DNA from 3 places in the Pantoea sp. C1E2 genome. Region 2 is predicted to be linked to each of the others. Evidence: predicted binding sites of a transcription regulator. Region 2 holds the regulator's gene; each other region holds the start of a gene.
The links. The regulator Fur, encoded in region 2, represses iron uptake genes when iron is present. The targets are predictions, from matches to a motif close to ATAATAATGAGAACNACTATCAA.

Region 1: the regulator Fur is predicted to act here: its motif matches at 1,548-1,570, upstream of fes (enterochelin esterase).
Region 3: the regulator Fur is predicted to act here: its motif matches at 2,453-2,475, upstream of ACXI0A_RS15815 (Nramp family divalent metal transporter).

What each region holds. Positions count from the first base shown of each region.
Region 1 covers NZ_JBSZHT010000002.1:815,695-819,967, reverse strand. Annotated here, with positions in the region: gene ACXI0A_RS03970 (TonB-dependent siderophore receptor) at 1-1,360, opposite strand, end outside; gene fes (enterochelin esterase) at 1,622-2,833, shown strand; gene ACXI0A_RS03960 (amino acid adenylation domain-containing protein) at 2,866-4,273, shown strand, end outside.
Region 2 covers NZ_JBSZHT010000002.1:1,500,671-1,504,943, reverse strand. Annotated here, with positions in the region: gene ybfF (esterase) at 1-465, shown strand, start outside; gene ybfE (LexA regulated protein) at 634-909, shown strand; gene fldA (flavodoxin FldA) at 1,045-1,575, shown strand; gene fur (ferric iron uptake transcriptional regulator) at 1,930-2,379, shown strand; gene ACXI0A_RS07295 (hypothetical protein) at 2,441-2,836, opposite strand; gene glnS (glutamine--tRNA ligase) at 3,072-4,273, opposite strand, start outside.
Region 3 covers NZ_JBSZHT010000002.1:3,306,446-3,310,718, reverse strand. Annotated here, with positions in the region: gene ACXI0A_RS15825 (LLM class flavin-dependent oxidoreductase) at 1-789, opposite strand, end outside; gene ACXI0A_RS15820 (NupC/NupG family nucleoside CNT transporter) at 982-2,172, opposite strand; gene ACXI0A_RS15815 (Nramp family divalent metal transporter) at 2,542-3,783, shown strand; gene ACXI0A_RS15810 (DUF2502 domain-containing protein) at 3,832-4,188, opposite strand.

The DNA.
Region 1 (4,273 bases), 680 kb from region 2:
CGGTCAGCTCCATGTTGTCTTCTGCGAACAGTGAGAAGATTTCCGCCTGTGAATACGGGCTACGACCGGTATTCGATACGCCAGGCACGGAACCGTAACTCGCAGCCTGGGTGGTTGAAGACGGATCCTTCATGCTCTGCTGGTTCCATTCGGTACCCAGCGTTGCCGTCTGATTAATCAGCCACTCAAACGGAATGCTGACTTCGCTGTGCAGCAAAATATCGTCTAACTGAATGGTATTAAAACCATCATTGGAGAAGATACCTTCCGTACCACCTGCCAGACCTTCGTTGATACGGCTGTTACGGGTTTTCTCGTAACGCGCGTAGGTATTGGTGCTCACACCGTTATCCCAGGCGCCCGTCCATTTCAGCGAGATGTTTTGACGATATAAACGGTTGGTTTCATCGCCGTACAGGCTCTTCACCAGCGCACTGGTGTTGGTATTCTGAGTATCGCCTGCGTACAGGTTGCCCTGACGGCTATAACCGGCCTGCAGTTCCAGGGTTTGCATCGGGGCAAACGTCCAGCTCAGCAAGGCATTGATATCTTTATTCACTGAACCTTCACGACCCGAAGGATAGCTGCCCGCATAAGTACCGGTACGCGCTGCCGCATGGCCTTCGTTAATGTCATAGGCATCGGCCTGGGTTTTGGCTAATCCACCGTACAAGCGGAAGTTGAAGTCATCACCCAGCGGCCCTTCAAGGCTGAAGTTAGTGCGTTTGGTGGAACCTTCCGATTTGTGTTCCGGCGCATTGAGGTAGGTGTTCCACGAACCATGCCACTGCTGATCGGTGTATTTCTTAGTGATGATGTTCACTACGCCGCCTGCTGCGCCGTTACCGTAACGCACCGCGGCCGGGCCACGAATCACATCAATGCGATCGATCATTTCTGGCGGCACCCAGTTGGTATCACCGCGCGTATCACGCTCGCCACGCCAGCCCAGACGCACTGAGTTGCGGCTGGTGATCGGCATACCATCCACCATGATCAGGGTGTTTTCTGGCCCCATGCCGCGAATATCAATCTGACGATTGTTACCGCGCTGGCCGCTGGTGGAGTTACCGGTCAGGTTGACGCCTGGCATGGTACGAATGATTTCCGACACATCACGCGCAGGGGGATGCTTTTTAATTTCATCTGCGGTGATGGTTGAAACGCCGGGTGCCTGCAGGTTCTGCTGCTGTGCGGTCACCATTAACGTGCCGCCATTCATTGATTCGGCGTCGGTAGTGGATTGGCTGCTGGTCGTCTTGCTGGAAGTGTCTGCTGCCCAGGCGCTGCCGGAGAGCAGTGAGGCGCTGAGCCCCAGTTCAATCAAAATAGCTAATGATAATCGTGAGTAACGCGTCATTGTTTTTCATTCCTGGATGGCCAGTAAAAATGCCGTTGGATTCTTAACTGGCGAGCCGGTGAGAATATCCCTGTCCTTATCGCGCCCAGTTCCAGACCTGGCAGTGCCATCCGTTGCGTAACCTTCCAGGAAGGAAAGAGTCAGGCGGAACGAGCGTGCTCTTTTGAGCGGAAACACCCTATTGCAAATGCAAATAGTTATCAATAGTATTAATTATTAATCTTATGTAAATCGTTCCCTACACAGTGACTGGCAGCCCCTATGACCTGGCGAAATGATGTAACCGGTAGCGAAGCCTGGTGGCAGGAGCAACAATCTCAGGGTATCCCGCGAATTGACCCTCAGCAGGATGGCACCTGCCTGGTGACCTTCTTCTGGCGCGATCCACAAGGCAGTGAAAAAACTTCAACGACTCAACGTGTGTGGATCAACATTACTGGCGTCACCGATCACCACCAGAAGCGTCCACCTCAATCACTGGTGCGCGTAACTGGCACCAATGTTTGGTACTGGCAAACCGCGCTGCCGTCCAACTGGCGTGGCAGCTACTGCCTGATGCCCGATGAGCAGGCAACCGACTTTAGCGGCGAAGCGGACATGTACGCATTGCGTAACTGGTGGCGTGACAAATTCCCCACGGCGAAGGCCGATCCATTGAATATGCTGCGCGGCTGGGCCGGTGGGCGAGGCATGGGTGTCTCGCCACTGCATCTTCCGCAGGCACCTGACCAGCAAATCTGGCAATCCATTGATGATGGCAGTGCAGCTGACATCGCTTTGCAGCAATATCAATGGGATAGCGAGCTGTTAGGTAACAGTCGCAAAGTGTGGATTTATGCCACTGGCGAGTCCAATAACGCGCAACGTCCACTGGCCATTCTGCTGGATGGGCAGTTTTGGGCGAATCAAATGCCGATTGCCGGGCCGTTGCAACAACTCACTGACGCCGGAACACTCCCGCCCGCCGTTTATCTGTTTATCGACATCATCGATCGTGAGCACCGCAGTCGTGAACTGCCCTGTAACCCGCAGTTCTGGCAAGCCGTGCAGCAGGAGTTACTGCCGCAGGTGGCGCAATGGGCACCTTATCGCCAGCAGGCAGCCAGCACGCTGGTGGCCGGGCAAAGTTTTGGCGGACTGGCATCGGTGTTTGCCGCTCTGCATTTCCCGGAGACGTTTGGCAATGCGCTGAGCCTTTCCGGATCATTCTGGTGGCCCGAACGCGGCAATCCATACGGCTGGCTTTTACAGGCGCTGGATAGCGGTTTGGCACCGAAGCAGCCGCTGCGTTTCTGGCTGGAAGCAGGTAAACGTGAAGGCCTGATTCTGCAAGCCAATCAACAATTAGAACAAAAACTTACCGCTGCCGGCTATCAGGTAAATTACCTGCCGGTGGAGGGCGGCCATGACGCGCTATGCTGGCGCGGTGGTCTGCTCGACGGTCTGCAAGCCCTGTGGCGCAATCCGACTTAACTTCATCACGCAGGACGCAAACCGGAGCACAGATGTCTGAATCTCTGATGAACAAAACCATGACAGAACAACATACCTTGCCCCTAGTGGCAGCTCAGCCCGGCATCTGGATTGCCGACCAACTGACCCAGCACCACAATGCTTATGCGGTGGCGCACTTTGTAGAATTGTCAGGCGCCATCGACACTGACCTGCTGGCGCAGGCGATCGTGGCCGGCATGCAGGAAGCCGATACGCTGAATATGGCTTTTGCCGAAGTCGAGGGTGAAGCGCTGCAGTGGCTGCAACCGCAGGCGTTTAGCACGCCTGAAATCGTGGATTTGCGCGATGATGCAGATGCAGCGGCGAAAGCTCGCGCGTTAATGCGTCAAGACATGAACGGGGATTTGCGCGTACTGAGCGGTGCCCCATTATGGCATCACACGCTGTATCGCATTGGCGATCAGCATTGGTTTTGGTATCAGCGCTATCACCATTTGGTGGTGGATGGCTTCAGCTTTACCGCCATTACTCGCCGCATCGCCAATCTCTACACGGCAGCTGTGCAGCAGCAGGATGCCGAGCCGACGCCCTTTATCCCGTTTAGCGAAGTGGTCGAAGAGTACCAGCGCTACCAGGAATCCTCTTCGTTCACCCGCGATCGCGAATTCTGGCGCGAAAAAGGCACGGCACTGCCCTCGCCCGCTTCGCTGTCACCGCTGCCGCTGGCCGGACAAAGTGCTTCGACCGATCTGCTGCGCCACAGCGTGACGCTCGACCACCACACTTTCCAGACCCTGGTTAGCCAGCATCCTCAATCCAGCGCTGCTGACCTGGCCTTTGCGCTGGTCGCCTTGTGGCTGGCGCGACTCAGTGGACAGAACGATTTCGCCGCCGGATTTATCTTTATGCGCCGCATCGGATCTGCCGCGCTGTGCGCCACCGGTCCGGTGATCAACGTGTTACCGATGGCCGTGCATTATGATCCCACCCAGCCGCTGAGCGCGCTTGCTGCCCAGCTGGCAGGTGAAGTGAAGAAAATGCGCCGCCACCAGCGTTATGACGCGGAACAGGTACAGCGCGATCTTGGCCGACTCGGGGATGGCGATCCGCTGTACGGCCCGGTAATTAATCTGAAGATGTTTGATTATCAACTCGATTTTGCTGGCGTCGAAGGCATAACCCATCAACTGGCATCTGGCCCGGTACGCGATCTGGAAATCGCAATTTACATCAGTGAACAGGGTGAACTGACGTTGGAACTGCTGGCGAACGCGGAGCGTTACAACGAATCCACGCTGATGCGCCATGCCAGCCGTTTTGCCCTGCTGCTAAATCAACTCGCAGAGCAACCGCAGCGTGCGTTGGGTGAACTGGATCTGCTGACCTCGGCAGAACATGCGCATATCGCGGGTATCAATCAGACTGCACATCCCGTGCCGGTGGAAACGCTGGCGTCGT
Region 2 (4,273 bases):
GTGGCACCGGAACGTATCGAGAAGATGGTGCTGATTGATATCGCCCCCGTGGATTATCAAACTCGTCGTCACGATGAGATCTTTGCCGGCATTCGTGCGGTCACTGCTGCAGGCGTGGCGCGTCGCAGTGAAGCGGCGGAAGTGATGCGTCAACATGTCGCTGAAGAGGGGGTGATTCAGTTTATTCTCAAGTCTTTCGTGGACGGCGAATGGCGCTTTAATGTGCCGGTGCTGTGGGACCACTACACCACCATTTCTGGCTGGGAAGAGGTTCCGGTCTGGCCACATCCCGCATTGTTTATTCGCGGTGGCGACTCCCCTTACCTCGACAATCAGCACCGCGATGCACTGTTGCGCCAGTTCCCGCAGGCGCATGCGCACGTCATCAGCGGTGCCGGTCATTGGGTGCACGCTGAAAAACCTGATGCAGTATTGCGCGCAGTTCGCCGCTTTTTTAACCTGTAAAAGCAAAAGCTTGCCGTTTACGGTTTAGGGTTGGCGTCACAGAGTGCGCTGAAGTATGATGTCGCGCTAAAAATTTGCCGCGGATGATTTTTTCACCGCGGTCGGGCCGATAATGTATAAATCGCGCAGCGCCTTTCCGCCGTTCGCGCCCACTCAGTTTCACAAATCATGGCAAAAGAACAGACAGACCGTACCACGCTTGATCTTTTTGCAGACGAGCGGCGTCCCGGTCGCCCTAAAACCAGCCTGCTGACACGTGACGAACAGTTGCGTATCAACAAACGTAACCAGCTCAAGCGCGATAAAGTGCGGGGGCTGCGTCGTGTCGAGCTGAAAATGTCCAGCGAGGCGGTTGACGCCTTGAATACGCTGGCCGAGCAACAAAACATCAGCCGCAGCGAATTGATTGAACAAATGCTGCTGGCACAACTCAAACTGTCTTAGCGCGCTGACCGCACGCAGGAACACAAAGTTCAGGCTTTACTCGTTCCGCCCTTTTCAACGGTCTGCTATCATTCGCTAACATGTGCAGTCAATTGACTTACTCTCACAATCAGGCTTTAAGAGGTTACTTAACCCATGGCAATCGTAGGCATTTTCTTCGGCAGCGATACCGGCAACACTGAAAACATTGCAAAAATGATCCAGAAACAACTGGGTAAAGATGTCGCCGAAGTGCATGACATTGCTAAGAGCACCAAAGAAGATCTCGCAGCGTTCGACATCCTGCTGCTGGGCATTCCTACCTGGTATTACGGCGAAGCACAGTGTGACTGGGATGACTTCTTCCCTACTCTGGAAGAGATCGACTTCAACGGCAAACTGGTGGCACTGTTTGGCTGTGGCGACCAGGAAGATTATGCAGAGTACTTCTGTGATGCGATGGGCACGATTCGCGACATCATTGAGCCAAACGGCGCGGTGATTGTCGGACACTGGCCTACCGAGGGCTATCACTTTGAAGCCTCAAAAGGTCTGGCAGACGACAAACACTTCCTCGGCCTGGCGATTGACGAAGATCGTCAACCTGAGCTGACCAATGAACGTGTTGACGCCTGGGTGAAGCAGATTTTTGATGAACTGCAGTTAAAAGAGATCATCGAAGCCTGATGCCTCGCCGCCCCAATGTGAGCGCTGGCTCACATTGGGGCAAAGGAATTTCCTATAAAAATAATAGTCAGGGTTTTTTAACTTTTCCCCGCAAATCTGTAGAATACCCGCAATGGTCATCCGCTTATTCCTCTGATTGTTGACTGAGGCTGAGTGAAATGGAAATCCAAACCACACTGTTACGCGCTAACGTAGCGATATTTATCCTTACGAATTTTGTTGATTTGCGCGACACCCTGGTTTTCATTTCACTGCTTGAGTTCTATAATGAGACGCAAATGAGAATACGCGTGACCTAAACATTCAAGGCCCCTGCGCCGTAAGTGACATGCAAAGTAACAGGACAATATCCGAATGACTGACAACAACTCCGCATTGAAGAAGGCTGGCCTGAAAGTCACTCTGCCAAGATTGAAAATTTTGGAAGTGCTTCAGGGACCTGGCCCCGAGTCCCATCACGTCAGTGCGGAAGATTTGTATAAGCGCCTGATCGATATGGGCGAAGAGATTGGCCTGGCAACGGTATATCGCGTTCTTAACCAATTTGATGACGCGGGTATCGTCACCCGTCATAACTTCGAAGGCGGAAAATCCGTATTCGAACTGACTCAGCAACATCATCATGACCACTTGATCTGCCTGGATTGTGGCAAAGTGATCGAATTTAGCGATGAATCAATCGAAACGCGTCAGCGTGAGATTGCTACTCGCCATGGCATCAAACTCAGCAACCACAGCCTGTACTTGTACGGTCACTGTGCACTGGGAGACTGCCGCGAAGACGATACGCTCCACGATAAGTAATTGAGTGTGCTATGCAATATAAAAAAACCGGTGCTTGTCACCGGTTTTTTTATGCCTGTTATCAAGCGATAAAGGTTTCGTGCAGATAACGCCAGCGGGGAATGGTAGTGCTGCAATCCAGTACAGCCAGAGAAATGCGCGTTTGATTGGTGCCGTTCAACATTTGTAACTCACGATATTGAATCGTCACTTCATCACTCTGTTGCGAAATGATGACATGCTCGCTGGTGGCAATGCGCATTCCTTCCCGCTGACCGTGCAGTTTGCGAAACAGCACTTCTGTCTCATTCAGATCCAGCTGCTTACCCAGCGGGGTGACCATTTTGAAATCCGGGTGAAAGTATGACAAAAGCAGTTCCATGCTGTCATCACTGCCTTCTGCCTGGTTAAAAACACGTTCAATAAGCTGATGTAATACCACCACGCTATGCTTAGCTTCCAGGGCGAGACTTGTCATTTTTTTTCCTTTGATAACCCGCAGAGCTCTGTTGAGAGCGCATAGCCTACCTGAAATACAATTTTTCACACTCGCAAATGGGTTAATTTTGCTAAAGTCAGAATTGTCGCAAAATGAGACAATAAGCACACTTTACCGCCTTCAGCATAATTGATTGCCCAGGGCGGATTACAGGCAATAAAAAAGGGCGATTGCTCGCCCTTTCATGATCATATTGTGCTATCGACGAATGACATTACTCGCCAATTTTCGCGAAGGTATCGCGTAGCCCCACCGTACGGTTAAACACCGGCTTACCGGGCTGCGAATAAACGCTATCGGCACAGAAGTAGCCTTCGCGTTCAAATTGATACGCAGCCGTTACCGCTGCATCTCGCAGACCAGACTCGACGAAGCCCTGTTTGATTTCCAGCGAATTTGGGTTGATGGTGGTCAGGAAATCCTCAGCCGCGGCCGGATTTGGCACGCTGAACAGGCGATCGTAAAGACGGAACTCCGCAGGCAGCGCGTGAATGGCAGAAACCCAATGGATAACCCCTTTCACTTTGCGGCCGTCTGCCGGATCTTTACTCAGCGTGTCCACATCACAGGTGGCGTAGATGCAGGTGATATTACCCTCTTCATCTTTCGCTATGCGCTCCGCGCGAATCACGTAAGCATTACGCAGACGCACTTCTTTACCCAGCACCAGGCGCTTGTACTGCTTGTTGGCTTCTTCACGGAAGTCAGCACGATCAATCCACACTTCGCGGCTGAAAGGTACTTCACGCGTGCCCATCTCCGGTTTATTCGGATGATTAGGCATGGTCAGCGTTTCTTCATGACCGGCTGGCAGGTTTTCGATCACCACTTTCAGCGGATCAAGCACGGCCATCGCACGCGGGGCGTTTTCATTGAGATCGTCACGAATACAGGATTCCAGCGACGCCATCTCAACGATGTTGTCCTGCTTGGTCACGCCGATACGGCGGCAGAACTCACGAATGGAAGCCGCGCTGTAACCACGACGACGCAGACCGGAAACGGTCAGCATGCGCGGATCGTCCCAGCCTTCCACCACTTTCTCGGTGACCAGCTGCGTCAGCTTACGCTTCGACATCACCGCGTATTCCAGATTCAGACGCGAGAATTCGTACTGACGCGGATGCTGAGGAATGGTGATATTATCCAGCACCCAGTCGTACAGACGACGGTTGTCCTGGAACTCCAGCGTACACAGTGAGTGCGTAATGCCTTCGATCGCATCCGAAATGCAATGTGTAAAGTCGTACATCGGGTAGATGCACCACTTGTTACCGGTCTGATGGTGATCGGCAAACTTAATGCGGTACAGCACCGGATCACGCATCACGATGAAGCTGGATGCCATGTCGATTTTGGCACGCAGACAGGCTTTACCTTCTTCAAAACCGCCATCACGCATTTTCTGGAACAGCG
Region 3 (4,273 bases), 1.8 Mb from region 2:
TTTAGGTTTGCCAAAGGCGAAGCCGGTTTCGCGCAGCTGTTTCTCGGCCAGTCCGCGGATATGCTCGGCGCGCTCCCAGGCTTCTTTCTCGGTTTTACCGATGATGGGACGGAACGAGATATTGAAGTCGATTTCACGTCCCTGCTGCGCCGCCGCCGCTCGCACGCTGCGCACCGTCTCTTCTGCGCCTTTCAATGGCTCACCCCACAGGGCAAACACATCGGCGTGACGTGCTGCGACATCAATCGCTTCCTGTGACGATCCGCCAAAGTACACCGGCAGTTTTTTCTGCACGGGCTTGATGGCAGAAAACGCCTGCTCAGCCTGGTAAAAGTGTCCCTTATGATCATAAGGCTGGCTCGACTCCAGACTCTGCTTCAGCACAGCAAGAAACTCATCGCTGCGAGCATAGCGTTCGGCTTTATTCAGGAAGTCACCATCACGACGCTGTTCGACATCACTACCGCCGCTGATGATATGTACCGCCAGACGACCATCGGTCAGTTGATCCAACGTTGCCAGCTTACGTGCGGCCAGTGTCGGTGCGACAAAACCCGGACGGTGTGCCAGCAGGAATTTCAGTGTTGAGGTGTGTGCCGCGGCATGTGCGGTGACCAGAAAACCGTCGGGTTGATCGGACCAATAACCCACCAGAATGCGGTCGAATCCGGCTTCTTCATGGGCGCGGGCAAATCGCGCGATGTAGTCTTTATCGAATAGCGGCCCGCTAGCGGGAATGATCTCTGAAGCCAGACGGTGGCCAATCATGCCAAGAAATTGAATGCTCATACGATTCTCCAGATGTGACGTTATGGAGAAAAGCTACGGGCGCAGGTATCCGCGAAGGAAATTCAATATTGTGCAAAGGTTTTGCGTTTAGCGGGGAAGTGGCGATTGGCGGGGATAAGCAGGAATCAAAGCGAGATAGAACAGAAAAATATAATTAAGAAGAGAAGGGCGAGCCGCAGCTCGCCCTCATCATCAGAAGGCCAGAACCAGACCGGCGATAGCGGCAGAGAGCACGCTCACCAGGGTTGAACCGTACAGCAGTTTCAGGCCGAAGCGAGAAACCACGTTACCCTGTTCTTCGTTCAAACCTTTAATCGCACCCGCCACAATCCCAATAGAAGAGAAGTTAGCGAACGAGACGAGGAACACAGACAGGATACCTTCCGCATGTGGAGAGAGCTGACCGGCAATTTTCTGCAGATCCATCATCGCCACAAATTCGTTAGACACCAGTTTGGTTGCCATGATGCTGCCCACCTGCAGTGCTTCGCTGGACGGCACGCCCATCACCCACGCAAACGGGTAGAACACATAACCCAGCACACCCTGGAAGCTGATGCCGAAGATCAGGTCAAACAGTGCGTTCAATCCAGAAATCAGTGCGATAAAACCAATCAGCATCGCAGCAACGATGATCGCCACTTTGAAACCAGCAAGGATATATTCGCCCAACATTTCGAAGAAGCTCTGACCTTTATGCAAATCCTGCAACTGCAGATCTTCTTCGTTGTCGACACGGTACGGGTTGATCAGTGACAACACGATAAAGGTACTGAACATGTTCAGCACCAGTGCAGCAACCACATACTTCGGTTGCAGCATAGTCATGTAGGCGCCCACGATGGACATGGAAACCGTCGACATCGCCGTTGCAGCCATGGTGTACATGCGACGCTGCGACATTTTGCCGAGGATATCTTTATACGCGATAAAGTTTTCTGACTGTCCCAAAATCAGAGAGCTTACGGCGTTAAAGGATTCCAGTTTGCCCATACCGTTCACTTTTGACAGCACGGTACCGATGCCGCGGATAACCCATGGCAGGATACGGAAATGCTGCAAAATACCGATCAGCGCGGAGATGAACACGATCGGGCACAGAACATTAAGGAAGAAGAACGCCAGGCCTTTGTCGTTCATGTTGCCAAACACGAAGTTAGTCCCTTCAGCGGCATACTTGAGCAGATGGTCAAACACCCCCGCAAACCCTTTGACGAAGCCGAGGCCCGCTTCTGAGTTGAGGAAGAACCATGCCAGCAGAACTTCAATCACCAGAAGCTGGACGATATAGCGAATACGAATGCTTTTACGATCGTGACTGACCAGTAAGGCCAGTGCGGCTACCACCACTAATGCCAAAAGAAAGTGCAAAATATGGGACATGTCGGCTCCAAATTTGAGGAGGGTTGTATTTTGTTGCGTATTCTATGTAACGCGTTACTTAAAAACGAGATCAAAACCACATTATAAGTATTCGGTATCGACAAATTTCTAAGAATAGTCTCACCGCTCACAACCTCTTCACAAACCCTTCACAAGAAATATCCACAAAAACATTGTCTATAAAATAACCCGAGAGTAGAGTGATTCCTGTTGCAAACATTTTGGCAAGAACTGGCTTTACCGCAAGGTATAGCAATGGCTATACTTCATAGCACCATCTATTATTACGATAACTATAATCAATTTTCACTTGCCTTGAGCGCCCGTTAGTCTGCAAGGGTCAACAAGCGTTAGGACAGGGTCCACACTATGTCAGAAAGTCGCACCGCTGAGCGCGCCGCTCGCGGAGCCAGAAAAATCAAGCTCGCGCTGCTTGGCCCTGCCTTCATCGCGGCGATTGGTTATATCGATCCCGGTAACTTCGCCACCAACATTCAGGCCGGTGCGGCCTACGGCTATAAACTGCTGTGGGTGGTAGTCTGGGCCAACATCATGGCAATGATGATTCAGCTGATGTCGGCCAAACTCGGCATTGCCACTGGCAAAAATCTTGCCGAACATATTCGCGATCGTTTTCCGCGCCCGGCGGTGTGGTTCTATTGGGTGCAGGCGGAAATCATCGCCATGGCCACAGACCTCGCTGAATTTATCGGTGCGGCACTCGGCTTTAAATTATTGCTGGGGATTTCGCTACTGCAAGGTGCGGTGCTTACCGGTGTGGCGACCTACCTGATTTTGATGTTGCAAAGCCGGGGGCAGAAGCCGCTGGAGCTGGTGATTGGCGGCCTGCTGCTGTTCGTCGCGGCCGCTTATATTGTTGAGCTGTTTTTCTCTCAGCCAAAGGTCAGTGAACTGGTCACCGGCATGGCGCTGCCTTCGCTGCCCACCTCTGACGCCGTTTTCCTCGCCGCCGGTGTGCTGGGTGCCACCATCATGCCACATGTGATTTATCTGCATTCGGCGCTAACACAGCACGGCAACATTGGCAGCAAAGCGGATCGCTACTCATCGACCAAACTGGATGTGGCGATTGCCATGACCATCGCGGGCTTCGTCAATCTGGCGATGATGGCCACCGCCGCGGCCGCTTTCCACTTTAGCGGCCACACCAGTATTGTGGACCTCGACCAGGCCTATCTGACGCTGCAACCGCTGCTTGGCCATGCCGCTGCTATCGTGTTTGGTTTGAGCCTTGTCGCGGCGGGCTTGTCATCTACCGTGGTGGGTACGCTGGCAGGGCAGGTGGTGATGCAGGGCTTTATTCGCTTCCACATTCCGCTTTGGCTGCGTCGCACCATCACCATGTTGCCTTCCTTTATCGTGATCTGGGCGGGATGGGATCCAACGCGCATTCTGGTGATGAGCCAGGTGCTGCTGAGCTTCGGTATCGCGCTGGCGCTGATTCCGCTGCTGGCTTTCACCGGCAATCGCGAGTTGATGGGCGATGAGATGGTCAATTCTCGCCTGATGCAAAATGCCGGACGCTTAATTGTGGTGCTGGTAGTGGCGTTAAATCTTTATCTGCTGGTGGGCGAAGCGCTCGGCTGGTAACGCATCGAGAAAACAAAAAATCCCGGCTCAGCAGCCGGGATTTTTTTATCAATGATGATGGTGGTCGTGATGGTCACGGCGATCATCATGGCGATGATCGTGACGCCAATGTTCACGGCGCTCCCGCTCATGCCAGCGGCGTTCACGCTCACGTTCGTAAGCCTGATGACGACGCCACTCTTCGTGACGCCACCAGCGGTGATCGTTATAGCGATAACGGTCGTTCCACCAGCGTGGCTCACGCCAATGTCCGCCATCCCAATAGTAACCACGACGATCGCGATCGCCGAGATGCAGCGTGACACCCGGTGCTAATGTCAGCGTGGCGCTGTTGGCTTCTGCTGTGTGCATCGCCAGGGGTGAAAGTGTTGCCAGCAAGGCGGCAAACAAAATTGCACGTTTCATAACTTCTCCTTTTCAGTGGCTTATCACTGCCACCGTTGCGCTAGTGTGCCACATCGGTCCAGTGTTGCCTTGAGAGTGAGTCTGA